DNA from 3 places in the Arthrobacter burdickii genome. Region 3 is predicted to be linked to each of the others. Evidence: riboswitches for the same ligand, from Rfam matches in the RefSeq annotation. Region 3 holds a riboswitch; each other region holds the start of a gene.

Evidence for each region. Region 3 has a riboswitch for cyclic di-AMP ahead of P5G52_RS05205 (M23 family metallopeptidase). Riboswitches for the same ligand answer to the same signal wherever they lie in the genome.
Region 1: linked by a shared signal. The riboswitch ahead of P5G52_RS14905 (NlpC/P60 family protein) and the one ahead of P5G52_RS05205 (M23 family metallopeptidase) in region 3 are both predicted to bind cyclic di-AMP.
Region 2: linked by a shared signal. The riboswitch ahead of P5G52_RS10500 (C40 family peptidase) and the one ahead of P5G52_RS05205 (M23 family metallopeptidase) in region 3 are both predicted to bind cyclic di-AMP.

The regions. Positions count from the first base shown of each region.
Region 1 is NZ_JAROCG010000002.1:44,630-52,060, reverse strand. Features, by position in the region: gene P5G52_RS14925 (molybdopterin molybdotransferase MoeA) at 1-299, opposite strand, end outside; gene P5G52_RS14920 (DUF6457 domain-containing protein) at 296-580, opposite strand; gene mobA (molybdenum cofactor guanylyltransferase) at 598-1,203, opposite strand; gene P5G52_RS14910 (HNH endonuclease) at 1,200-1,697, opposite strand; gene P5G52_RS14905 (NlpC/P60 family protein) at 1,904-2,842, opposite strand; cyclic di-AMP (ydaO/yuaA leader) riboswitch at 2,848-3,016, opposite strand; gene P5G52_RS14900 (iron-dependent transcriptional repressor DtxR) at 3,137-3,835, opposite strand; gene serC (phosphoserine transaminase) at 4,092-5,216, shown strand; gene P5G52_RS14890 (MFS transporter) at 5,213-6,490, opposite strand; gene P5G52_RS14885 (DUF3027 domain-containing protein) at 6,525-7,262, opposite strand; gene P5G52_RS14880 (cold-shock protein) at 7,273-7,431, opposite strand, start outside.
Region 2 is NZ_JAROCG010000001.1:2,254,007-2,261,437, forward strand. Features, by position in the region: gene P5G52_RS10460 (hypothetical protein) at 1-253, opposite strand, end outside; gene P5G52_RS10465 (spermidine synthase) at 415-1,281, opposite strand; gene P5G52_RS10470 (aminotransferase class I/II-fold pyridoxal phosphate-dependent enzyme) at 1,278-2,513, opposite strand; gene coaD (pantetheine-phosphate adenylyltransferase) at 2,640-3,161, shown strand; gene P5G52_RS10480 (YceD family protein) at 3,268-3,834, shown strand; gene rpmF (50S ribosomal protein L32) at 3,837-4,040, shown strand; gene rnc (ribonuclease III) at 4,115-4,849, shown strand; gene mutM (bifunctional DNA-formamidopyrimidine glycosylase/DNA-(apurinic or apyrimidinic site) lyase) at 4,850-5,824, shown strand; cyclic di-AMP (ydaO/yuaA leader) riboswitch at 5,966-6,144, shown strand; gene P5G52_RS10500 (C40 family peptidase) at 6,147-7,007, shown strand; gene P5G52_RS10505 (NAD-dependent epimerase/dehydratase family protein) at 7,137-7,431, opposite strand, start outside.
Region 3 is NZ_JAROCG010000001.1:1,105,598-1,113,028, forward strand. Features, by position in the region: gene P5G52_RS05180 (glutathione S-transferase family protein) at 1-877, shown strand, start outside; gene P5G52_RS05185 (FecCD family ABC transporter permease) at 1,005-2,069, shown strand; gene P5G52_RS05190 (FecCD family ABC transporter permease) at 2,186-3,151, shown strand; gene P5G52_RS05195 (ABC transporter ATP-binding protein) at 3,154-4,071, shown strand; gene P5G52_RS05200 (siderophore-interacting protein) at 4,068-5,117, shown strand; cyclic di-AMP (ydaO/yuaA leader) riboswitch at 5,281-5,479, shown strand; gene P5G52_RS05205 (M23 family metallopeptidase) at 5,486-6,244, shown strand; gene P5G52_RS05210 (diacylglycerol/lipid kinase family protein) at 6,263-7,267, opposite strand; gene P5G52_RS05215 (SGNH/GDSL hydrolase family protein) at 7,349-7,431, shown strand, end outside.

The DNA of each region.
Region 1 (7,431 bases), on a different contig from region 3:
GCCTCGCCGGGGGCGAGCGAGACCCCGCCCGAGTCGGCGTGGGGTGCGGGCCTGCCCCGGCCATGGTCCTCCGCGTGGCTCACGAGCTTCCACGGGGGCTCCCCGTTGACCGCCCAGCCGTCCATCGCCGACGACGCATAGTGCGGAATGGCCTGCAGGGCGTGGACCGGCTCGGCGAGCGTCTGGCCGAGGGCATCCGCAAGGTTCACCGTCTGGAACGGCAGCGGGCGCCCGGCTCCGTGCGCCAGTGCGCGGGCTGTCCTCCAGTCGACGTCGCGGGCACCGATGTTCTCGCTCATTCGGGGCTCCCTTCCGCCGCGGCCCGGGCGCAGAGCGCGTCGGCCACGGCCATCGCCGACCGCATCGCCAGTTGCTCGTCGGCCTGTCCGCTGCCGACGGCGAGGCCTGCCGCGTAGCCGACGACGAAGGTGGTCAGGGGGGCCGCAGGACGGACGACGCCGTGCGCCGCCTTCCCCGCCAGGCCCAGGACGGCGTCGATGTCCACGTCGGTCCCGTCGATCTCGAAGGCGGCGAGCAGTTGCTCGGTCCAGTCGTGCAGCAGCTTGTTCCGATCGTCCATGGGCCCTCCGGGCGTTGCTAGGGGACGTCGACTCCGAGCGCTCGGGCATCGTTCCAGGTGTCGACGTCGTGCGTTGTGCCCGGCGGAACCGGGACTGGTCTTGTCTTCACACTAGCAAGGAGGCTGCGCATGGACAGGTTGTCGGCGGGTCCGTGCGCGAGGACGGCGTCGATGGCGGCTGCGAGGTCGTCGCTCCGGTACAGCGCGGCCAGCGGCTGTTCACGCCCGTCATCGACCGCGACCAGGGAGGCCGGCGCCCCTGCGGCAGCCTCGCGGAGCAGCACCTCGACGAGGACGGCGACGCGGGGCATGTCGCAGGCGACGACGGCGCACCACGGCGCCCTGCTTCCTGGTCCAGCCCGGAATCCGGCGACGACCGCCGCTGCCGGTCCCGCGAAAGCGGGTTCCTCCCGCACGAACACCGCTGCAGGGGGGAGCCGTCCGGCGTCGCCGGGCTCCGGTCCCACGACCGTCAGGCGTTCTGCGCCGGCGAGGGCTGCGCAGGTGCGCTGGAGCAGGGTCGCGCCCTCCAGGACCAGTCCGGCCTTCGGCACGCCGCCGAGCCGGGAGGACCTGCCACCCGCGAGGACGACGGCGTCGAACCTCGGTACGCCGAGGGTCACGCAGCGGTCTCGCTGAGGAACTCGTTCCATTGCGGCGCCGGCTTCTCGAGCTCGCGGATCTGCCACTGCGGTCCCCGCGGAGGCATCGGCACGATGCGCAGCTTCCAGCCGAGGCTGCCGAGGGTCTTGTCCCCCTTGGCGTTGTTGCACTTCAGGCAGCAGGCCACGAGGTTCTCCCAGGTGTCCCCTCCGCCCCTGGACCGCGGCAGGACGTGGTCGATGGTCGAGGCGGTCTTGCCGCAGTAGGCACACAGGTGGTTGTCGCGACGCAGCACCCCCCGTCGCGTGGCTGTCAGGTCGTGGCGGTACGGGATCTTCACGTAGCGGTTGAGCAGGATCACCGAAGGTCTGCCGAGTATCTCGGTGGGACCGACGACCGGGTCGCCGTCCTCCGCGATGACGCTCGCCTTCCCCGTGAGCACGAGCACCAGTGCCCGGCGGAACGTGATGACCGCAAGTGGTTCATACCCAGCATTCAGAACAAGAGTGCGCATGCGTTGGCCTCATTGCTGACCTGTTCCCCGCACCGGTTGCCATCCCGGGGTACGGGAGAAGAGCTTCGGATTGACACTGCAAGGGTACCTGCCTGCCGCGAACTCCGGAGGGGGTTGACGTGCGGCCCTTGCCGCTCCCGCGACCGCTTAAACGCAAGGGAACCGGCACAGTGTGCCGGTTCCCTTGCGTATCGTTCGTGCGGTGATCAGCCGCCGACGCGGATGTACACGCCACCCGAGCCGAGCTCGGCCGGTGCGATCACCGTGGTGTTGCCGTTGAATCCACCGTGGACGGCCTGGCCGCCACCGATGTAGACCGCGATGTGGGCTGCGCCCATGCCGCCGTCGGCGTAGTAGATGAGGTCGCCCGGGATGGCCTCGCCGGCGCTCACGGTGCGGCCCAGGGACAGGTACCCTGCCGGCCAGCCGTGGAAGTTGATGCCGGCAGCGGCGAGGGAGTTGCTGACGAGGCGCGTGCAGTCCTGCATGACGCCGAGCTGGCCCTTGGCAGCGGCGGCGATGGTCGCGGCGACACCAGAGGAGGCTGCAGGCTTGGGAGCAGGTGCCGGGGCGGGAGCAGGTGCAGGAGCAGGTGCCGGGGCAGCTGCGGGAGCCGGGGCGGCTACGGGAGCCGGCGCGGGAGCGGCGACGGCCTGGACGGCAGCGACGGTCTGGGCGGCGGGAGCCGGAGCAGCGGGTGCCTTCACGACGGGAGCCGGAGCAGCCGGAGCGGCGGGTGCCTCGACGACGGGAGCCGGGGCGGCGGGGGCCGGAGCTGCGGGAGCCTCGACGACCGGAGCCGGGGCGGCGGGTGCCTTGACGGCCGGAGCCTTCTTGGCGACGACCGGCTTGGCGTGGACCTTCACCGCGGTCCTGTTGAAGGACACGACGGTCTTGGACGACGCGACGACGGCCTGACGGGCCGAGGTGACGGTGATGCTGGAGGATGCGACGTCGCGCTGCGGCTGGAGATCGGCGGCGTTGGCTGCAACTCCGCTGGTCAGTACGAGGCCGGAAGCGGCGGCGATGACGGCGGCCTGGCGGCCGACCGATCCTGCGTTCGACGCTACTGCGGCGGAAAGAGCGGTCAGCGGGTTGGCGTTCTGGGGCGCGCGGTGGCGGCCCAGCGAAGAGCTGGTGGACACGTTGGATTACCTCTCCCAATGCCTGCGAGGTGAGCTGTCGGATTCGGATGGGAGTCACCCGGCCGCTGCGGTAACAGCGACTTCACCCCAAGGATTTCTCGAAAGAAACCCGAAACTTGGTTCCCCCGCCTCTGCCATGCGATGGTGCGGACGGACCTCGAGCAATGGCAGAGCTAGGCGATTTGCAGGAGGGTGCCGGATCTAGAGCGAATTTGGCACGAAATGAACCGTACAACACAAACGCCGGTTATGTCACATTCTGATCACAGAATGGTGTGTTATTGGTGACGGCACTCACGCCGCGACGGAGACGAACACGTGGGACGCCACCTCGGGGGGTAGCTCCAGCGCACCCTCGACGCCGGGCACGCGCACGGAGACGTACCCTCCGACGGACTCGAGGTTCAGCTGCGCTCCGGGGCGCAGGCCGCCCTCGTCGAGCTGCGTGAGGAGTTCCGGATCCACCTGGATCGGCTCCGCCAGCCGCACGAGCGTGACCTGCTTCTCCGGCGAGTACGTGCCCATCGCGGAGAGCAGCGTGACGACGCCGTCGGTGAACAGCTCGGACTGGACGCCGCCGATGGCCTCGAGTCCCGGGATCGGGTTGCCGTACGGGGATTCGGAGGGCTTTCCGAGGAGCTCGTAGAGCCGGCGCTCCACGCGCTCACTCATGACGTGCTCCCAGCGGCAGGCCTCGTCGTGGACGTAGGCCCAGTCGAGCCCGATGACGTCGCTCAGGAGCCGCTCCGCGAGGCGGTGCTTCCTCATGACCCCGGTGGCCCTGCGTCGACCCAGTTCGGTCAGCTCGAGGTGCCGGTCGCCGGAGACGACAACGAGTCCGTCGCGTTCCATGCGACCGATGGTCTGGGACACGGTCGGCCCCGAGTGGCGAAGCCGCTCGGCGATGCGGGCACGGAGGGCGACGATGTTCTCTTCCTCGAGCTCAAGGATGGTCCGCAGGTACATCTCGGTGGTGTCGATGAGGTCCGTCATGCGGTTCAGCTCCTTGGTGCGGTGAGGTCGCGCGGCTGGAATGCCTCACGCCGGTGGGGGTGCCACGGCCGGCACAGCCAGCTCCGCCCCACGCCTCCCAAGGTTAACCCATGGCGCGACGCGCCCGGCAATCAGCTCCGACGCCGCCGCCGGCCGGTGCAGGAGGCGTCCCCGCTCCGGCGTTCACAAATGGAGGGCCGACCTCCGCTGGGGCAGAATGAGGGCGATACCCGCCGCCGACACAGCTGGAGCGACCATGAACGACCTGCCCCGCATCCCCGACCACCTGCTGCCCGCGGACGGACGTTTCGGCGCGGGTCCGTCCAAGGTCCGGAGCGGGCAGATCGACGCACTGGTGTCCGCCGGGCCGTCGCTGCTGGGGACCTCCCACCGCCAGGCTCCCGTCCGCAACCTGGTGGGCCGCGTGCGTGAGGGGCTCAGCACCTTCTTCGGCGCCCCCGAAGGGTACGAGGTGGTCCTCGGCGTCGGCGGGTCGACCGCGTTCTGGGACGTGGCGGCGTTCGGGCTCGTCGACCGGAAGGCGCAGCACCTCTCCTTCGGCGAATTCGGTTCGAAGTTCGCCTCCGCGACCGACAAGGCGCCGTTCCTCGGCGCATCGAGCATCATCACCGCCGAGCCCGGCACCCGCCCCGACCCCGTCGCGGAGGCCGGCGTCGACACCTACGCCTGGCCGCAGAACGAGACCTCGACGGGGGTCGCGGCTCCTGTGCGGAGGGTCGAGGGGGCAGACGACGGCGCCCTGGTCCTCGTCGACGCTACGTCCGCGGCCGGCGGCCTCGACGTCGACGTGTCGCAGGCCGACGTCTACTACTTCGCTCCGCAGAAGAACTTCGCCTCCGACGGCGGCCTGTGGCTCGGGCTCTTCTCCCCCGCCGCGCTGGAGCGTGCCGCGCGGATCAACGCCGGTGACCGGTGGATCCCGGACTTCCTCAACCTCCAGACGGCGATCGACAACTCCCGCCTGAACCAGACGTACAACACCCCGTCGCTGTCCACCCTGGTCACGCTCGACGCGCAGGTCGAATGGCTGAACGCCCAGGGCGGCCTGCCGTTCGCCGCGGCCCGGACCGCGGACTCCGCCGGGCGCATCTACTCGTGGGCGGAGGCCTCGCCGGTGGCGAGCCCCTACGTGGCCCGTACCGAGGACCGCTCCAACGTGATCGTGACGGTGGACTTCGACGACGCGGTGGACGCGGCACGCATCGCCGCGATCCTGCGCGCGAACGGCGTCGTCGACGTCGAGCCGTACCGCAAGCTCGGCCGCAACCAGCTGCGTATCGCCACCTTCGTGGCCATCGAGCCCGAGGACGTCTCGGCGCTCCTCGCCTGCATCGACCACGTGGTCGACAACCTCCTCTAGGAGGGTTCCTCCGTCGCGCCGGCCTCGTGGTCCAGCCGGAGGCGGCGAGGAGCGGAACGGTCGTAGCGCAGCCGCACGTCGTGGTAGCGCCACGCCCAGAAGATGCCCGCCGCGGCGGCGATGAGCCCCGAGGCGGCGGCCACCCCGAGGCTCCACCTCGGACCGAAGGCGTCGGAGACCCAGCCCACGACGGGCGCCCCCAGCGGAGTCCCGCCGAGGAAGATGGCGAAGTAGAGGGCCATGACACGGCCACGCATCACCGGGTCGGTGGTCGTCTGCACATAGGCGTTGGCGCTGGTCATCAGCGTCAGCGCGAACAGGCCGACCGGGACCAGGGCCAGCCCGAAGAGCTCCAGGCTGGGTGCCAGGGCGGCCAGCAGGCAGGCGACCCCGAACGCCGCCGCAGCACCGAAGACGAAGCGCAGGCGGGGCCGTTCCCGCCGTGCGGACAGCAGGGCGCCGGCGACCGAGCCGACGGCCATCACCGAGGACAGGACGCCGAAGACGCCTGCGTCCTGGCCGAACTCCGTGCGCGCCATGGCGGCGATGAAGACGGCGAAGTTGAGCCCGAAGGTGCCGACGATGAAGATCGCGAGCAGGACCATCAGAAGGTCCGGCCGCTGCCGTACGTAGCGGAACCCCTCCCGGATCCGGCCCTTCCCCGGGGCGGACCGCGGCTGCGTGTTCAGTTCCGAACTGCGCATGGCGAGCAGCACGTAGACCATCGCGCCGAAGGTCAGCGCATTGATGAGGAACACCCATCCCGGGCCCACGCCGGCCGTGAGCAGCCCGGCGATGGCGGGCCCCACCAGGCGGGCCCCGTTGAACGAGGCGCTGTTCAGTGCGACGGCATTGGGGAGGTAGTCGTCGCGCACCAACTCGGAGACGAACGCCTGGCGGGCCGGAGCGTCGAAGGCCGACACGATCCCGAGCGCCAGGGCGAAGGCATAGACGTGCCACAGCACGGCGGCATCGAGGAGGACCATCAGGCCGAGGCCCACTCCGAGCAGGGCCATGGCGACCTGCGTGGTGGCGAGGAGGCGTCGTCGGTCGACCGTATCCGCGATCAGGCCGGCCCAGGGGGCGATGACGAGCTGCGGCCCGAGCTGGAGCGCCATCACGATCCCCAGGGCGGACGCGTTCTGCGGTGTGAGGATGTCGTAGACGAGCCAGTCCTGGGCAGTGCGCTGCATCCAGGTACCGATGTTGGAGATCAGTGCTCCGATGAACCAGAGCCTGTAATTGTGGATCCCGAGCGATCGGAAGGTGCTCAAACCCCTCCTCTTCGGTTCCGGCGCCACTGCTGCATCACCCGGCGTCGGGCTGTCCTTCGGCGTCGCGGCTCGTCACGTCATCGGTGCGGTCCGCGGAGGTCCCTGCGGCACCCTCCAGCGGGTCGACGTCGCTGTCGCCTGCTTCCTCGGGAGACCCGGCGTCCGGTCCGGCTTTCTCCACGACGGCGGATGCGCCGTCCGGCGCCTGGTCCTTGTCCTGGTCCTGGCCGAGATCGGCAGGAACCTCGTCCGACGACGCCTTATCCGACGGCGCTTCGTCCGACGGCGTCTCGTCCGGCTCCGAGTCCGACGGCGTCTCGTCCGACGGCGTCTCGTCCGATGGCGTCTCGTCCGGCTCCGAGTCCTCGGGGCGGACCCGCTCCGACCACGGCAGCCACTCGGGCGCCAGCAGGGAAGCCGCGGAGGGCAGCAGTCCCACCTCGCAGACCGTCACGTCCTTGCTGCGGGCGACGCGGGCGACGCTCGCGTACCACTGCCAGCCGCCGTAGCCGGGCACAAAGGCCTCGAACCGGTGCGTGACGAGGCGCTCGCCTTCGATCGTGGCGGACACGTGACGGCCCACCTGCGCTTCGGGAGCGACCTCGAGCACTCCGCGGCGAGCCCGGTCCACGGCCGCTTCGAGCACGGCGTCGGACTTCGGGATGCGGCGCGACACTTTCCGCGGCGCCTCCGTGGGGGTGGCGTCAGCGGGTGCGGATCCGGCGTCAGTCGGAGCGGCGCCGCCGGCGGTCTCCAGGTTGCTCGAGGTCATGGTGGAAAGCCTACGCGTCGAGGTCGTCGGCAACCGCCCTCAGGACGGCGGCGACCTTCGAAGCGTGGGACTTCTCGGGGTAGCGCCCCTTGCGGAGTCCGTTGGACACGCCGTCGAGGAGTTTGATGAGGTCTTCCGTGATGACGGCCATGTCATCCGCACTCTTCCT
Region 2 (7,431 bases), 1.1 Mb from region 3:
GGGTGCCGAGGAGGGGGTGCGCGGTGGATCCCGTGATACCGAGACGTTCGAGGGCGTCGACGCCCCCGAGGTCGATGTGCTGAGCGCTGCTCACATCGATCACGACGTTCGGCTCCTGCAGAAAGCGGAAGCTGCGCCGGACGATGGGCAGGAGTGCCCGGCAGTTCTGCTCGGTGAGGCAGCCGCGTACATCCATGCGTGCCCAGTGGAGATCGATGTCCAGACGGACGGTGACTCGCAGTTTGTGATCCATGGTCCAGGTTCCCCGATGACGCGAAGGTCTTCGATGCCCGGCTGCTCAAGCTCTTTCAGGCTAGAAGAAGCAGGGGAACCGAGGCGAGCAGTAATCCGGCTTGACAAGGGCGGAGCCATCGCCCCTGTGCCGCGGATCTCCCGCCGTGCCTGCCGTTCGAGCTACTCCGCGCGTTCAGGCCCGGAGGCCTGCGGGAGGTCCGGCTTGGAGTCCTGCGGGAGGTCCTGCTCGAAGGCCTCGCGTTCCCGGCCCACGAGAACGGCCGCCGGGTGCGGCCCTGCGGCGAGGAGCGCCGGCGTCCATGCGTCCGGCCAGCCCGCGGGGCGGGCGGCGATGATGACGTTGCCGGGATGCGCGCCGCCGACCATGCCGGCCTCGGTCAGTACGGCGGTCCCTGCCGTGAGCGCGGACAGCTGCCGGCTCTGTGCGCGGGCGAAGGCGAGCGGCGGGTCGTCCCCGACGTTCACCAGGACGACTCCGTCCTCCGCGCAGACCCTCAGCAGGTGGGCCGCGAAATCCGCGCCGGTCAGGTGGGCCGGTGCGTCGGCTCCGGCGAAGATGTCGAGCACGACGGCGTCGAACGCCGCGTCCGGCTGCTCGAGGACCGCGTCCGCGGCGTCGGCGACGACGACCTCGCACACCGTGCCGTCCGGGAGCGGCATGGCGTCGAGGACGAAGTCGATCAGGTCTGCCTCCAGGTCGACCGCCACCTGCGCGGACCCCGGACGGGTCGCCTGGACGTACCGGACGAGGGTCAGGGCGCCGGCTCCGAGGTGCAGGATCCGCAGGGGAGCGGTGGGGGGCGACACCAGGTCGATGACCCGCGCGATGCGCTGGAGGTATTCATAGAACACCCGGTCGGGGTGGCGCATGTCGACGTGGGACTGCTGCGCCCCACCGATGCTGAGGATCAGTGCCCCGTCGATGTAGGCATCCTCGTCGATCTCCGCGTAGGCAGCGGCGCCGGGCAGCCAGCGGGTGGGGACGTCGAAGTCGCCGTCGGACTCCGGCTCCTGGGACGGGCTCACACGCGCTCCCGCAGCGTGGCGAGGCGGCGGGCGCCCTCCTCGATCACGTCGAACTTCTTGCAGAAGGCGAACCGGAGCATGGAGCGCGTGTGCTCGGCGCCCTCCTCGTGGCAGAACACCGCCACCGGGATGGCCGCGACCCCGACCAGGGACGGCAGGCGTCGCGCGAGGTCGGTCGCGTCGTCGATGCCCAGGGGGGCGGCATCGACCACGGTGAAGAACGTGCCCTGCGGCTCGAAGACGTCGAAGCCGGCGGCCCGGAGGCCCTCACCCAGGAGGTCCCGTTTCTTCCGCAGCGTCGCTGCGGTGGAGGAGAAGTACTCGTCGGGCAGCCCCAGGCCCAGGGCGACGGCACCCTGGAACGGCGTCCCCGAGGTGTACGTCAGGAAGGTCTTGACGGTGCGGACCTTCGCCACCAGCTCGGCCGGGCCGCTGAGCCAGCCGACCTTCCAGCCGGTCACCGAGAACGTCTTGCCCGCGGAGGAGATGGTCAGGGTGCGCTCGGCGGCCCGCGGCAGGGATGCGATCGGCAGGTGCCTGCTCCCGAACGTCAGGTGCTCGTACACCTCGTCCGTCACGATGATGGCCCCGTAGCGCTCCGCCAGCTGCACGATGAGCTCGAGGGCCGGTCGGGTGAAGACGCTGCCCGTCGGGTTGTGCGGATTGTTGACGACGACGACCCGGGTGCGCTCGCTGAAGGCGGCCTCCAGCCCGGCGGCATCGGGCTGGAAATCCGGAGCCCTCAGGGGCGCGGTGGTGTGCGTGGCACCCGAGAGCCCGATCACGGCACCGTAGGAGTCGTAGAAGGGCTCGAAGGTGAGCACCTCGTCACCCGGACCCGCGAAAGCGAGGATCGCGGCCGCAATCGACTCGGTGGCCCCCGTGCTGACGATGACCTCGCTCTGCGGATCGACGTGCAGCCCGTAGAAACGCTCCTGGTGCTCGGCGATCGCATGGCGCAGGACGGCGAGCCCCTGCCCGGGGGCGTACTGGTTGGCACCCTCGGCGATCGCGGTGCGGGCAGCCTCGAGGATCTCCTGCGGCCCGTCCTCGTCCGGGAAACCCTGCCCGAGGTTGATCGCCGCATGCTGCTGCGCGAGGGCCGTCACCTCCTCGAAGATCGTGATGCCGAGCCCGCCATCGCTGCCGAGCAGGTTCGCGCCACGCGCCGCTCGTGCCCACGGTGCCGTGCCGCTGGCCGGGGTGATGGTCGTGCGCGCTTCCGTCGTCATGACACCAGTATCGCCGCTCCTGCCGGCCGGAGGGGGACAGGGCGCCCCTCGTCCCGCGCTCCCTCCCGGCGCTCCTTCCGCATGTCCTGTTCCCACCGTGCCCGCCCGACTGGGTAGCGTGGGGGCATGAGTCGCGCCGTCTGCCCAGGATCCTTCGACCCCCTCCACAACGGACACGTCGAGATCATCAGCCGGGCCGCCCGCCTGTTCGACGAGGTGATCGTCGCGGTGTCTACCAACTATGCGAAGAAGTACCGGTTCCCCCTGGGCGAGCGCATCGCGTTCTGCACGGGCAGTCTCTCGCACCTCGACGGGGTCACTGTGCTCCCGATGGGGTCCGGCCTCCTGGCCGACTTCTGCAGGGAGCACGGTGCGACGGCGCTCGTGAAGGGACTGAGGTCCGGGCTCGATTTCGACTACGAACTCCCCATGGCCACGATGAACCGCCACCTCGCCGACGTCGAGACCGTCTTCCTGCCGACGGGAAGCGAGTTCGCGCACGTCTCCTCGACGCTCCTGAAAGAGGTTGCCTTCCTGGGCGGCGATGTGCAGCCGTTCGTTCCGGAAGCGGTCTTCCGCCGCCTGGTGCCGTCCGGCGACGCCCCGAGCACGGCAGGGAGTGCCGGGGATCGGCCCGGGGGAGCGTGACCCCCCCCTACTGCCGGTTTTGGGACTGCCCGCCTCATCAGGCTAAGATGGTACGTCGGTCATATGTTCTACAGGAGTCACCATTAAAAGCGATCTCAGTTCGCCTTTGACTTTCAGTGTCAAGGATCTCGGACGCAGTCCGGGAAGCATGCGGACAGTTGAAGAACATGTACCGGCACCGAAGGACTTCGGCGTCGCACTGATCGGTGTGCAGGAAGGTTCCGAGATGGAACTGGACCTGCGGTTCGAATCGGTGCACGAGGGGATCCTGGTGTCGGGAACGGCAAACGTCGAGGTAACCGGCGAGTGCGGCCGTTGCCTGGAGCCACTGCGGTTCGACCGCGACGTGGACATCCAGGAACTCTTCTTCTACAGCGACTCCCAGTCGCTGTCGGTGGAAGAGGACGAAGAACAGTACAGGGTGGAGAACGATTCGGTCGATCTGGAACCCGTGCTGAGGGATGCGGTGGTTACGTCGCTGCCATTCCAGCCGGTGTGCCGGGAGGATTGCAAGGGTCTGTGCTCCGAATGCGGAGCCCGGCTCAACGACGATCCGGACCACCACCATGAAGTTTTGGATCCTCGCTGGTCAGCCCTTGCCGGGCTGGCAGGCACCGCCGCTGAGAATGACGCGGCAACCAAGTCAGAGTCAGACGAGAGAGAAGAGAGTTAGCCGTGGCTGTCCCGAAGCGGAAGATGTCCCGCGCGAATACCCGTGCACGCCGGTCCCAGTGGAAGGCAACCGCCCCCAAGCTGGTCAAGACCATCGAGAACGGCCGCGTCACCTACAGCCTCGCCCACCAGGCCAAGGTTGTCACCGACTCAGCCGGTACCCCGCTGTTCCTTGAGTACAAGGGCCGCAAGGTAGCCGACGTCTAACAACGGACCGCAGCCTGCCGCACGCCTGGTGCTGGGGCAGGCATCCGTCCGATGCTGGATCAGCTGATGCGGTTGTGAAGAATACAGCAGAACTCACGAAGCGTCTCGGTGTCGATATCGACACCGAGACGCTTCGTCTTGCCCTGACGCACCGGTCCTACGCCTACGAACAGGGCGGGATCCCCACGAACGAGCGCCTGGAGTTCCTCGGTGACTCCGTGCTCGGCCTGTCGGTGACGGACGCGTTGTACCGGGACAATCCCGGCCTCTCCGAGGGTGAACTCGCGAAGCGGCGTTCCGCCGTCGTCAGCACCAAGGCGCTGGCGGGGGTGGCCCGTTCCCTCGATCTCGGCAACTACGTGCTGCTCGGCCAGGGGGAGAAGCTCACCAATGGCCGCGACAAGGCCTCCATTCTCGCGGACACCATGGAAGCCGTCATCGGCGCGGCATACCTGAGTCACGGGATCGAGACCGCTCGCGCGATGGTCATGCGGCTCATCGGTCCGCTCCTGCGGGACTCAGCGGTCCTCGGGGAGGGTACCGACTGGAAGACCCGTATCCAGGAGACCGCCGCCGCCCGTCGCCTGGGGCTGATCGACTACCAGGTCGACGGGACCGGCCCCGACCACGCCCGAACGTTCACGGCGCGCCTGGTGATCGGCGGCGTCGACTACGGATCCGGCTGCGGGCACTCCAAGAAGGAAGCGGAGCAGGCGGCGGCGGCCGAGTCGTGGAGGCTCCTCGCCGAGGCACCTGGCGCGGATGCCGGGCCCGAAGCGGCCGGCGGTTCCTCCGCGGACAGGGCCTGAGTGCCTGAACTCCCCGAGGTCGAGGTGGTGCGCCGAGGCCTGGCGCGCTGGGTGACCGGGCGTACGGTCGAGGACGTCGACGTGCTCGACGCGCGATCGCTTCGACGACACGTCCACGGGGTCGAGGATTTTCGCGGCAACGTCACGGGCGCCCGCGTGACCGACGTCGTCCGTCGCGGGAAGTTCCTCTGGATGATCCTCGAGGATCCGGACGGCCCCCGCAGCGCTCTCGCAGCCGCTCCTTCCACCGCCCTCATGGCCCACCTCGGGATGAGCGGGCAGCTGCTCATCGAGGAGCCCGACGCCCCGCTGGAGAAGCACCTGAAGGTGCGGCTGAGACTGTCCGCAGCAAGCGATGCCGACGGTACGCCGCTTCCGGCGGACCTGCGCTTCGTGGACCAGCGGATCTTCGGCGGCATGTTCGTGACGGACCTCGAGCCGACGACGGATGGCCGGCCGGGCGGACTCGGGGGCGGAAGCCTCCCGCTCATTCCCCGGCAGGCCGCGCACATCGCCCGTGATCCCCTCGACCCGGCGTTCTCCGCGGAGTCCTTCCACCGCCGGCTCCGGGAGCGGAAGACCAGCCTCAAGCGTGCGCTCCTCGACCAGGGGCTCATCTCGGGCATCGGGAACATCTACGCCGACGAGGCCTTGTGGGCGGCGAGGATGCACTACGCGCGTCCCACCGACACCCTCCGCCGGCCGGACACCCTCCGCATCGTCGAGGCGGTCACGACCGTCATGCGGCGGGCACTGGAGGCCGGCGGCACCAGTTTCGACTCGCTGTACGTCAACGTCAACGGTGCGTCCGGCTACTTCGCACGCGACCTGGAAGCCTACGGGCGTGCCGGGCAGCCCTGCCGCCGGTGCCTGTCGGAGGGCCGGACGACCCTCATGCGACGGGAGGCATTCATGAACCGGTCGTCCTTCCTCTGCCTCTTCTGCCAGCCCAGACCGCGCAACGCGCGAGCCTAGCCGAGGCTCCGAAACCCCGTCGCGATGCGGGGTTCGTGACCCAAACGTGACAAGACGCGATCGACCGCGTACGGTTAAGCCCGCGCCCGGTCCACCACGGACGGGCGCCCATCCTCGCACTGCCTAACCCTGTCGATGAGGATGGACCGTTCGCTCAACACGTTCGACAGGGGCGGGGGAACCAATAGCGGACTCACTTGTGAGTCCTTGGGGTTAAGACGCGCGTAGACCAGCACCGGGGGCGGTGGTCTGCGAGAAACACGTCCGGATGTCCCATCCGAACCCGACAGCTAACTTCGTAGGCATTGGGAAAGGCAACAGCATGTCCAAGAAGAGCAATTTCGCGCGCCACCGGGCAGTCCCCACGCGCATCAACCCCCTCGTCACCGCATCCCGCGCGGTCAGCGCCACCGCTTCGGTGGCCGGCAAGCCCGCCGCCGTCGTTGTTGCCGCTTCCGGCATCATGCTCGGTGCAGCGCTTCCGGCAAGCGCCGCCGGCGAGATCAGCGTCGAGTCCATCAGCACCCAGCCGGCAGCGGCGACCACCGTTGCGGCAGGTACCTACACTGTCCAGGCCGGTGACACCCTCGGGAGCATCGCAGCAGCCCACGGTGTGAGCCTCGAGGCCGTCTTCACGGCCAACGGCCTCGGGTACAGCTCGATCATCTACCCCGGCCAGTCGATCTCCCTCGGCGGTTCCGCTGCACCCCAGCAGTACTCCACCCAGTCTGCAGCCATCGTCGCCGCTCCCGTAGCTGCACCCGTCGCTGCACCCGTAGCGGCTCCCGTAGCTGCTCCGGCAGGCAACTCGACGGGCCTCAGCACGCAGGCTGCGGCGTTCTCGCCGGTAGCGACCAGCGGCATCACCGCGACCGCGATGCAGGGCCTCGGCTCGGCATACGTCTACGGCGGCACCTCCTTCGGCGCCTGGGACTGCTCCGGCTTCGTGCAGTGGGTCTACGCACAGAACGGCATCAGTCTGCCGCGCACCACCTGGTCGCAGTTCGCAGCCCTGACGCCCACCAGCAACCCCCAGCCGGGCGACCTGGTGAGCCAGAACGGCGGCAGTCACGTCGGTATCTACCTCGGCAACGGCCAGATGATCAGCGCGCTGAACCCCTCGCAGGGAACGCTCGTGCACTCGGTCAACGCCATGTCGGTGGACGGCTACTACACGCGATAACCCTGCACCGGCCCTGCGCCGGTACCAGGACGATACGAAGGAAGGGCGGGATGCACAGCATCCCGCCCTTCCTTGTCGGTCCGGTCGGTCCGGTCGGTCCGGTCGGTTCTGCCGGTTCCTGGTGCCGGGTCAGCCGCGGTAGTGCGCAGCGAGCCGCTCGAGGCCTTCCTCGATGCTGACGGACGGCTGCCAGTCCAGCACCGCCCGCGTGTGCCGCTGGTCGAACCAGTGCGCCGTGGAGAGCTGTTCGGCCAGGAAACGGGTCATGGGGGGCTCCTCCGCACGTCCGAGTGCCAGCCATGCCCGTTCGATCACCGCGCCGGCGCCCCGGGCCAGCGCCCCCGGCACCGACCAGGCGGGGGGCCGGACGCCGCCGGAGCGGCAGATGCCGCCCAGCAGCTCCGCGATGGGGCGCGGCTCGCCG
Region 3 (7,431 bases):
GGTCGAGGCCGGGCGCTACCGCCTCATCGCCGCCCGGGCCTGCCCCTGGGCCAACCGCGCCATCATCGTCCGGCGGCTCCTCGGACTCGAGGACGCCATCTCCCTCGGCACGCCGGGACCCACGCACGACAGCCGGTCCTGGACCTTCGACCTCGACCCGGGCGGACGTGACCCGGTGCTCGGCATCGAGCGGCTGCAGGAAGCGTTCTTCAAGCGCGACCCCGGCTACTCACGCGGCATCACGGTGCCGGCCCTCGTGGACATCACCACGGGTGCGGTGGTGACCAACAACTTCCCGCAGATCACGCTCGACTTCTCCAGCGAGTGGAAGGACTTCCACCGCGAGGGTGCGCCGGACCTGTACCCGGAGGACCTCCGCGGAGAAATCGACACCGTCAACAAGCGGGTCTTCACCGAGGTGAACAACGGTGTGTACCGCTGCGGCTTCGCGGGCTCCCAGAAGGCCTACGACGCCGCCTACGACCGGCTGTTCACGGCCCTGGACTGGCTCGAGGACCGCCTGTCCACGCAGCGGTTCCTCGTCGGGGACACCATCACGGAGGCCGACGTCCGACTGTTCACGACGCTGGTCCGCTTCGACCCCGTCTACCACGGCCACTTCAAGTGCAACCGGAACAAGCTCACCGAGATGCCTGCCCTCTGGGGGTACGCCCGGGACCTGTTCCAGACCCCCGGGTTCGGTGACACGATCGACTTCGAGCAGATCAAGAAGCACTACTACATCGTCCACGAGGACATCAATCCGACCGGGATCGTGCCCAAGGGCCCGGACCTCGCGGGGTGGACCACCGCGCACGGCCGGGACTCCCTCGGCGGGCGGCCCTTCGGCGACGGGACGCCGCCCGCGGCCGCATAGCCGCGCGGGCCGCCACGGCACCCGTGGCAGCCCGGCCGCGGGACATTAGGGAACAAACTCGTTTCTTAATTGCAAGGAGCGTAGGCTAGCCTTACTTCAGACCGATCGTCCGTCTGAGGGAGGCTTCATGGCAGTCCAGGCCTCCTCCCTGCGCCCCGCTCCCGCCGGGGATTCCCGCCCCGCCGTCCGCCGGTCCTCGACGCGGCGGACCCTGGTGAAGCTCCTCATCGCAGCGGTGGTCCTCCTCGCATGCTGCCTCGGCTCGCTCACCATCGGGGCCCGTTCCGTGGGCCTTCCGACGATGATCGACGCCATCACGGCCTTCGATCCCTCGAACGGCGACCAGGCCGTCGTGCTCTCCCGCGTCCCCCGGACCGTCGTCGGCCTGCTCGTCGGCGCAGCGCTGGCCACCGCCGGTGCCGCCCTGCAGGGCATCGCCCGGAACCCGCTGGCGGACCCCGGCATCCTCGGCCTCAACGCCGGGGCCTCGCTCGCGGTCGTCGTTGGCATCTACCTCTTCGGGCTCAGCAGCGCCTCCGGCTACATCTGGTTCGCCTTCGCCGGTGCGGGCGCCGCGGCGCTCGCCGTGTACGCCGTGGCGAGCCTCGGCCGGGAGGGCGCGACGCCGGTGAAGCTCGCCCTCGCCGGCGCCGCGCTGGCGGCGGGACTCGGGAGCCTCACGAACGCCGTCCTCGTCTCGAGCCAGGAGACCCTCGACGCCTTCCGTTTCTGGCAGGTCGGCACACTGTCCGGCCGGGGATGGGACGTCATCGCCGCCGTGGCCCCGTTCCTCCTCGGAGGACTCGTACTGACCCTCGGAACAGGCAGGGTCCTCAACAGCCTGGCACTGGGCGACGACGTCGCGCGCGGCCTCGGCCAGAACGTGAACCTGGCGCGCGGTATCACCGCACTTGGCGTCGTGGTCCTGTGCGGCGCGGCAACGGCCGCTGCCGGGCCGGTCGCCTTCGTGGGACTCGTGATCCCGCACATGGTGCGGCTCGCCGTCGGGCCGGACTACCGCTGGATCCTGCCGTTCTCCGCACTCCTCGGACCCGTGCTGCTGCTCGGGGCCGACATCCTCGGCCGGGTCATCCTGCCGCCGGGCGAGGTGCAGGTGGGCATCATGACGGCAGTGGTCGGCGCCCCCTTCTTCATCTGGCTCGTGCGCCGGCGCAGGATGGCGCAGCTGTGAGCACCTCGCTCCACCGCGGTCCCGGCGTCCCCCTCCCTCCTCCGCAGTCGGTCCCGGCCCCGGCTGCCCGGCTCGCGCTCGTCCGCGCGCGTCGCCGACGCGGCAGGGCTGTCCGGATCGGTGCCGCCGCGGGCGTCGTCGTCGTGCTGTTCGCCGTCACCGTCCTGCTCGGCTCCTACACCGTGACCATCCCCGACTTCTTCCGGATCCTCGGCGGGGCCGACATCCCCGGGGCAAGCTTCATCGTCCTCGAGAACAAGCTGCCCCGCGCCGTGATCGGCGTCCTGGTCGGCCTGGCCTTCGGCGTTGCCGGCGCGGTCTTCCAGACGATGCTGCGGAACCCGCTGGCGAGTCCGGACATCATCGGCATCAGCTACGGGGCGAGCGCCTCCGCCGTCACGGCCATCGTCCTCTTCGGGGCTGCGGGCGCCGCGGTGTCGCTCTCGGCGCTCGCCGGAGCGATGGTGGTCGCCGCGGCGATCTACCTCATTGCGCGCCGCGGGGGAGTGGCCGGCTACCGGCTCATCCTCGTCGGCATCGGGTGCGCGGCGCTGATGCATGCGCTGGTGAGCTTCCTCGTCACCCGCACCGATCTCCGCACGGCGACCGAAGCGCTGCTCTGGCTCACCGGCTCGCTCAATGCGAGCAACTGGGACCGCGCCACCGTGCTGGCTGCCGCCCTCGTGGTCCTCCTGCCCGCCGCGGCCGTCCTCTCGCGCAGCCTGCAGGGCCTGGAACTGGGCGACGACGCCGCAGCCGGTCTCGGGGTACGCGTCGAGGCGTCGCGGCTGGGACTGATGTCCACCGCCGTCGCCCTCGCCGCGGTCGCCACCGCCGCCGCCGGGCCGATCGCCTCCATCGCCTTTCTGTCCGGGCCGATCGCGCGCCGGCTGCTCGGCAACCGGCCGTCGCTGACGATGGCGGCCCTCGTGGGTGCCGTCATCGTCCTCGGGGCGGACTTCGTCGCCGCCAACCTCGTTCCCGGGACGTCGCTGCCCGTCGGCGTCGTCACCGGCGCGCTCGGTGCGCCGTTCCTGCTGTGGCTGCTCGCCACGGCGAACCGATCAGGCCAGGGAGGCTGAGAATGGCTCCGCGCCACGACCCCACAGCGGCGGACACACTGTCCGCCGAGGAGCTCACGCTCGCGTACGACGAGCGCACCGTCGTCGACGCCCTCTCCGTCGACCTGCCGCCCGGCCGGGTGACGGTGATCGTCGGCGCCAACGCGTGCGGCAAGTCGACGCTGCTGCGCGGGCTCGCACGGCTGCTCAAGCCGGCCGAGGGCACCGTGGTGCTCAACGGAGCGGACATCCAGGAGCAGTCCACGAAGGCCGTCGCACGCGTCCTCGGACTTCTCCCGCAGACGCCGGTCGCTCCGGACGGCATCAGCGTCGCCGACCTCGTGGGTCGGGGCCGGTACCCCCACCAGGGCTGGTTCCGCCAGTGGACGCCCGAGGACGACGACGCCGTGGCGAGCGCCCTCGAGGCCACCGACACGCTCGCCCTCGCCGACCGCACCGTGGACGAGCTGAGCGGCGGGCAGCGCCAGCGCGTGTGGATCGCCATGGCCCTCGCGCAGCAGACGGGGATCCTGCTGCTCGACGAGCCCACCACCTTCCTCGACGTCACGCACCAGATCGAGGTCCTCGACCTCATCACCGACCTCAACCGGCGCTCGGGCACCACCGTCGTCATGGTGCTGCACGACCTCAACCTGGCCGCGCGCTACGCCGACCACCTGATCGCCATGCGGGACGGCCGGATCGTGGCCGAGGGGCCGCCGGCCGCCGTCGTCACCCAGGAGACGGTGTCAGGCGTGTTCGACCTGGAGTGCCGGGTCGTCGAGGACCCCGTGTCCGGCACACCCATGGTGGTTCCCATCGGCAGGTACCACGGCCCGTCGCCGGTCCACGCCCGGACGTCCCCCGCCGGCGAGCAGGGCCGGGGCTACCGACCCAATCCCCAGGACACCGTTCCGGCCCACGTGGAGGCAGCATCATGACCGAAATGACCCAGCGCAGCGTGCGGCGGACCGCCGCCGACACCGAACCGATGGTGCTGGCGTTCGACGTCGTCGTCACGGCCGTGCAGGACCTCGGTGCCACCTTCCGACGCATCACCTTCGGCGGTGCGTGCCTCGAGGCGTTCGGGGTGGCCGGGGACAGCCTCGACCTCCGGATCAAGATCATCATCCCGCCGGCCGGCCGGGAGTGCCCCGACATAGCAGGCCTGATGGAGCGCGGAAACGCAGCGAACTGGTACCAGCTGTGGCTCGGCATGGAGGCGGAGGAGCGCGGGTTCATGCGCACGTACACCGTGCGCACCGCGCGTCGCCGGGGCCCGCGGACGGAGATCGACGTCGACTTCGTCCTGCACCTCGACGACGACGGCCGCGGCGGCCCGGCGGCGGAGTGGGCCGCGGCTGCCCGGCCCGGCGACCGGGTCTGCATGATCGGCCCCAACGCGTCGGCGGCGCAATGCAGGACGGCGGGTGCGTACGGAGGCATCGAGTGGAGCCCCGGCCTCGCCCAGCACGTCCTCCTCGCCGGAGACGAGACGGCCGTCCCGGCCATCAGCGCCATCCTCGAGGCACTCCCCGAGGACATCAGCGGCTCCGCGTTCCTCGAGGTGCCGGACGTGCAGGACGTCCAGCCGATCGCGACGCGGTCGGCGGTGACCATTAAGTGGCTGGCCCGGGCAGGGAAGGCGCACGGCGAATTGCTGGAGGCGGCCGTCCGGGACGCGGTGCGCGTGCCGGGCTGGGTGTCGCTCTCGGGCCCGGACGTCCAGGGGGGCAGGGAGCCCGAGGAGGTCGACGTCGACGGGACCATCCTCTGGGAGACCCCGCAGCTCCTCGACGCGGCCGTCGTGCAGTCGACTGTCAATCCCGGGCGACCCTCCGGCACCCAGCCCTTCTACGCGTGGATCGCCGGTGAGGCTGCCGTCGTGCGCGGGCTGCGCCGTTACCTGGTGCGGGACGTGGGTGTGGACCGGAAGCAGGTCGCCTTCATGGGCTACTGGCGCAAGGGGCGCGCGGAACTGACCTGACGCGGCCGTCGAACCGTTCCGGACCGCTCTCCGCACTATGGCGGGCGACCTTTATCACAGTTATCCCCAAATGCGATAACGAAATTGTAACTTCGTGCGCTGTGACCTACTGTTTTAAGCAGTCAAAGCTGGATTCCAGATCCAGGTCCGTACGCCTAACCCTGTCAGCGGACCGCCTGAACACACTGTGACAGGGGTGGAGGACCCACGTTCCGGCGGCCTGAGCCGCCTCGGGGTGAAGCCCTTCCATGCTAGTTCGGCCCCGCCTGCGACATTTCCGCGGTGGAGGGCCGTGCAGAGGGGCCGAGTCAACTCTTGCTCGAATCCGACAGCTAACTTCGCGGGCGTTCCAGAGAGGTAAGCAGTTGATGAATACCGTTCTGCCCGAGCGCCCTCGCGCCTCCGACGATCGCGCCCTCCAGTGGGTCTCGCAGCCGACGCGCCGCGACCTCCGGCAGGAAAGAGCCGGAGGTACGACGGCGTTCGCGAGACTGCGCGGAAACGCCGCTACGGCCGGCATCGTCCTCGCCTCGGCGGGACTGCTGCTGGGTGCCGTCGCACCCTCGGCAACGACGGCGGCCACCCCTGCAGCAGGCATGCAGGCCGTCACGGCTGCTGCGGAGGCGCCGGTGACCTTCACCCTCGAGGGGGCCGGTCGGGCCGTGGAGGGTGTCGCGCCGGGCATCGCGAGTGCCCGGGCACGCTCCGCGTCACTCACTCCTGCGCTCCAGGACCGCAAGGCCTTCGGGGCTCCGGTGGACCACCCGGTCCTGGCCTCCACCTTCGGGTATCGCGTCAACCCCGTGAGCGGGGCTGCCGACGAACTCCACGAGGGCCTGGACTACTCCGGTGCCTGCGGGACGCCGGTCAAGGCAGCGGATGCCGGCACAGTCGTCGACTCCGGCTGGCATGCCTACGGCGGGGGCCAGCGCATCGTGGTCGACCACGGCGACGGGCTGAAGACCACCTACAACCACCTGAGCGCCCTCGACGTGCAGGCCGGCACCAAGGTGAAGCGCGGGGACGTCCTCGGGGCGGTCGGCAGCACGGGGAACTCCACCGGCTGCCACCTCCACTTCGAGGTGATGGTCGACGACAAGAAGGTCGACCCGAAGCCCTGGCTGTAGCCGTCCGATCCTCCCCTGCTAGGGCAGCGGCTCGCTGACGACGGCCGGGTCCTTGTACCCCAGCGGCATCCGCAGACGCAGCGAATCCGGCTTCACCTCGAACGCCATATGCGTGGCCTTGCCGAGGGGATCGCCGTCGAGCTGCACCTCCAGCGGTTCGTGCAGGGTGACCTCCGCGGTGCGGCACTGGAAGTACTCCAGTGACGGGTCCTTGCCCTTGCCGCGCGTGAACAGTTTCCCGGCGACGGCGAGCCACCCGAGCTTCCCCCGGGGTGCCAGGGTCATGAGGTCCATCAGGCCGTCGTCGATCTTCGCGCCCGGGAAGATCTCGAGGCCACCCATGATCTTGCCGCAGTTGCCGCCCATCACGCTGCGCAGGCGGCGCTCGAAGGACCTGCCGCCGTCCACCGAGATGGTGGTGCGCGCCGGCCTGCCCGGGAGGTTGCGGATCCCCGCGTCGACGTAGGCCAGCCAGCCCACCTTGTCCTTCAGGTCGTCGCGCGTGTCCGACATGATGGCCGCGTCGTACCCGATACCGGCCATGACCAGGAACACGTGCGCGTCCTGCGCGCGGTCCACCGTCACGTGCACGACGTCGATGGTGCGCTCGGTCCCGCGGAAGGCGGCCTCGACGGCGGCATCCGGATCGTCGACGGCGATGTCGAGGTTGCGGGCCAGCAGGTTGCCCGTGCCCAGCGGGACGAGTGCCATCATGGTGCCGGTCCCCGCGAGCTCCTCGGCCACGCAGCGCACCGTGCCGTCCCCGCCTGCCGCGATCACGAGGTCCACTCCGGCGTCGAGGGCCTCCTGCGCCTGGCCGTGCCCGGGGTCGTCCTCGGTGGTCTCGATAACCAGGGGATCCTCCCAGCCCTCCTCGGCGGAGATGCGCTGGACAGCGCCCTGCACGTCGACCGTGGTGACCTTGATGGGATTGATGATGAGCGCGGCACGTCGGCTGCGCGATCCGGTGTCCGGAACCGCCGGAACCGCGTCCGGGGTCGCTTCGGGAGATGCGTCGGGCATGATGTCCTTCGGGCGGGTGTCAACGGATGGCTCCGTCGAGCTTATCCCGGTGGCCGTCGGTGCCGAGGGTAATCTTTGACGGTGACCTTTCCCCAGCGTTATGTGGCCCTTGGCGATTCCTTCACCGAAGGGGTGGGTGACTGGGACCCGGGGTCCCCCAACGG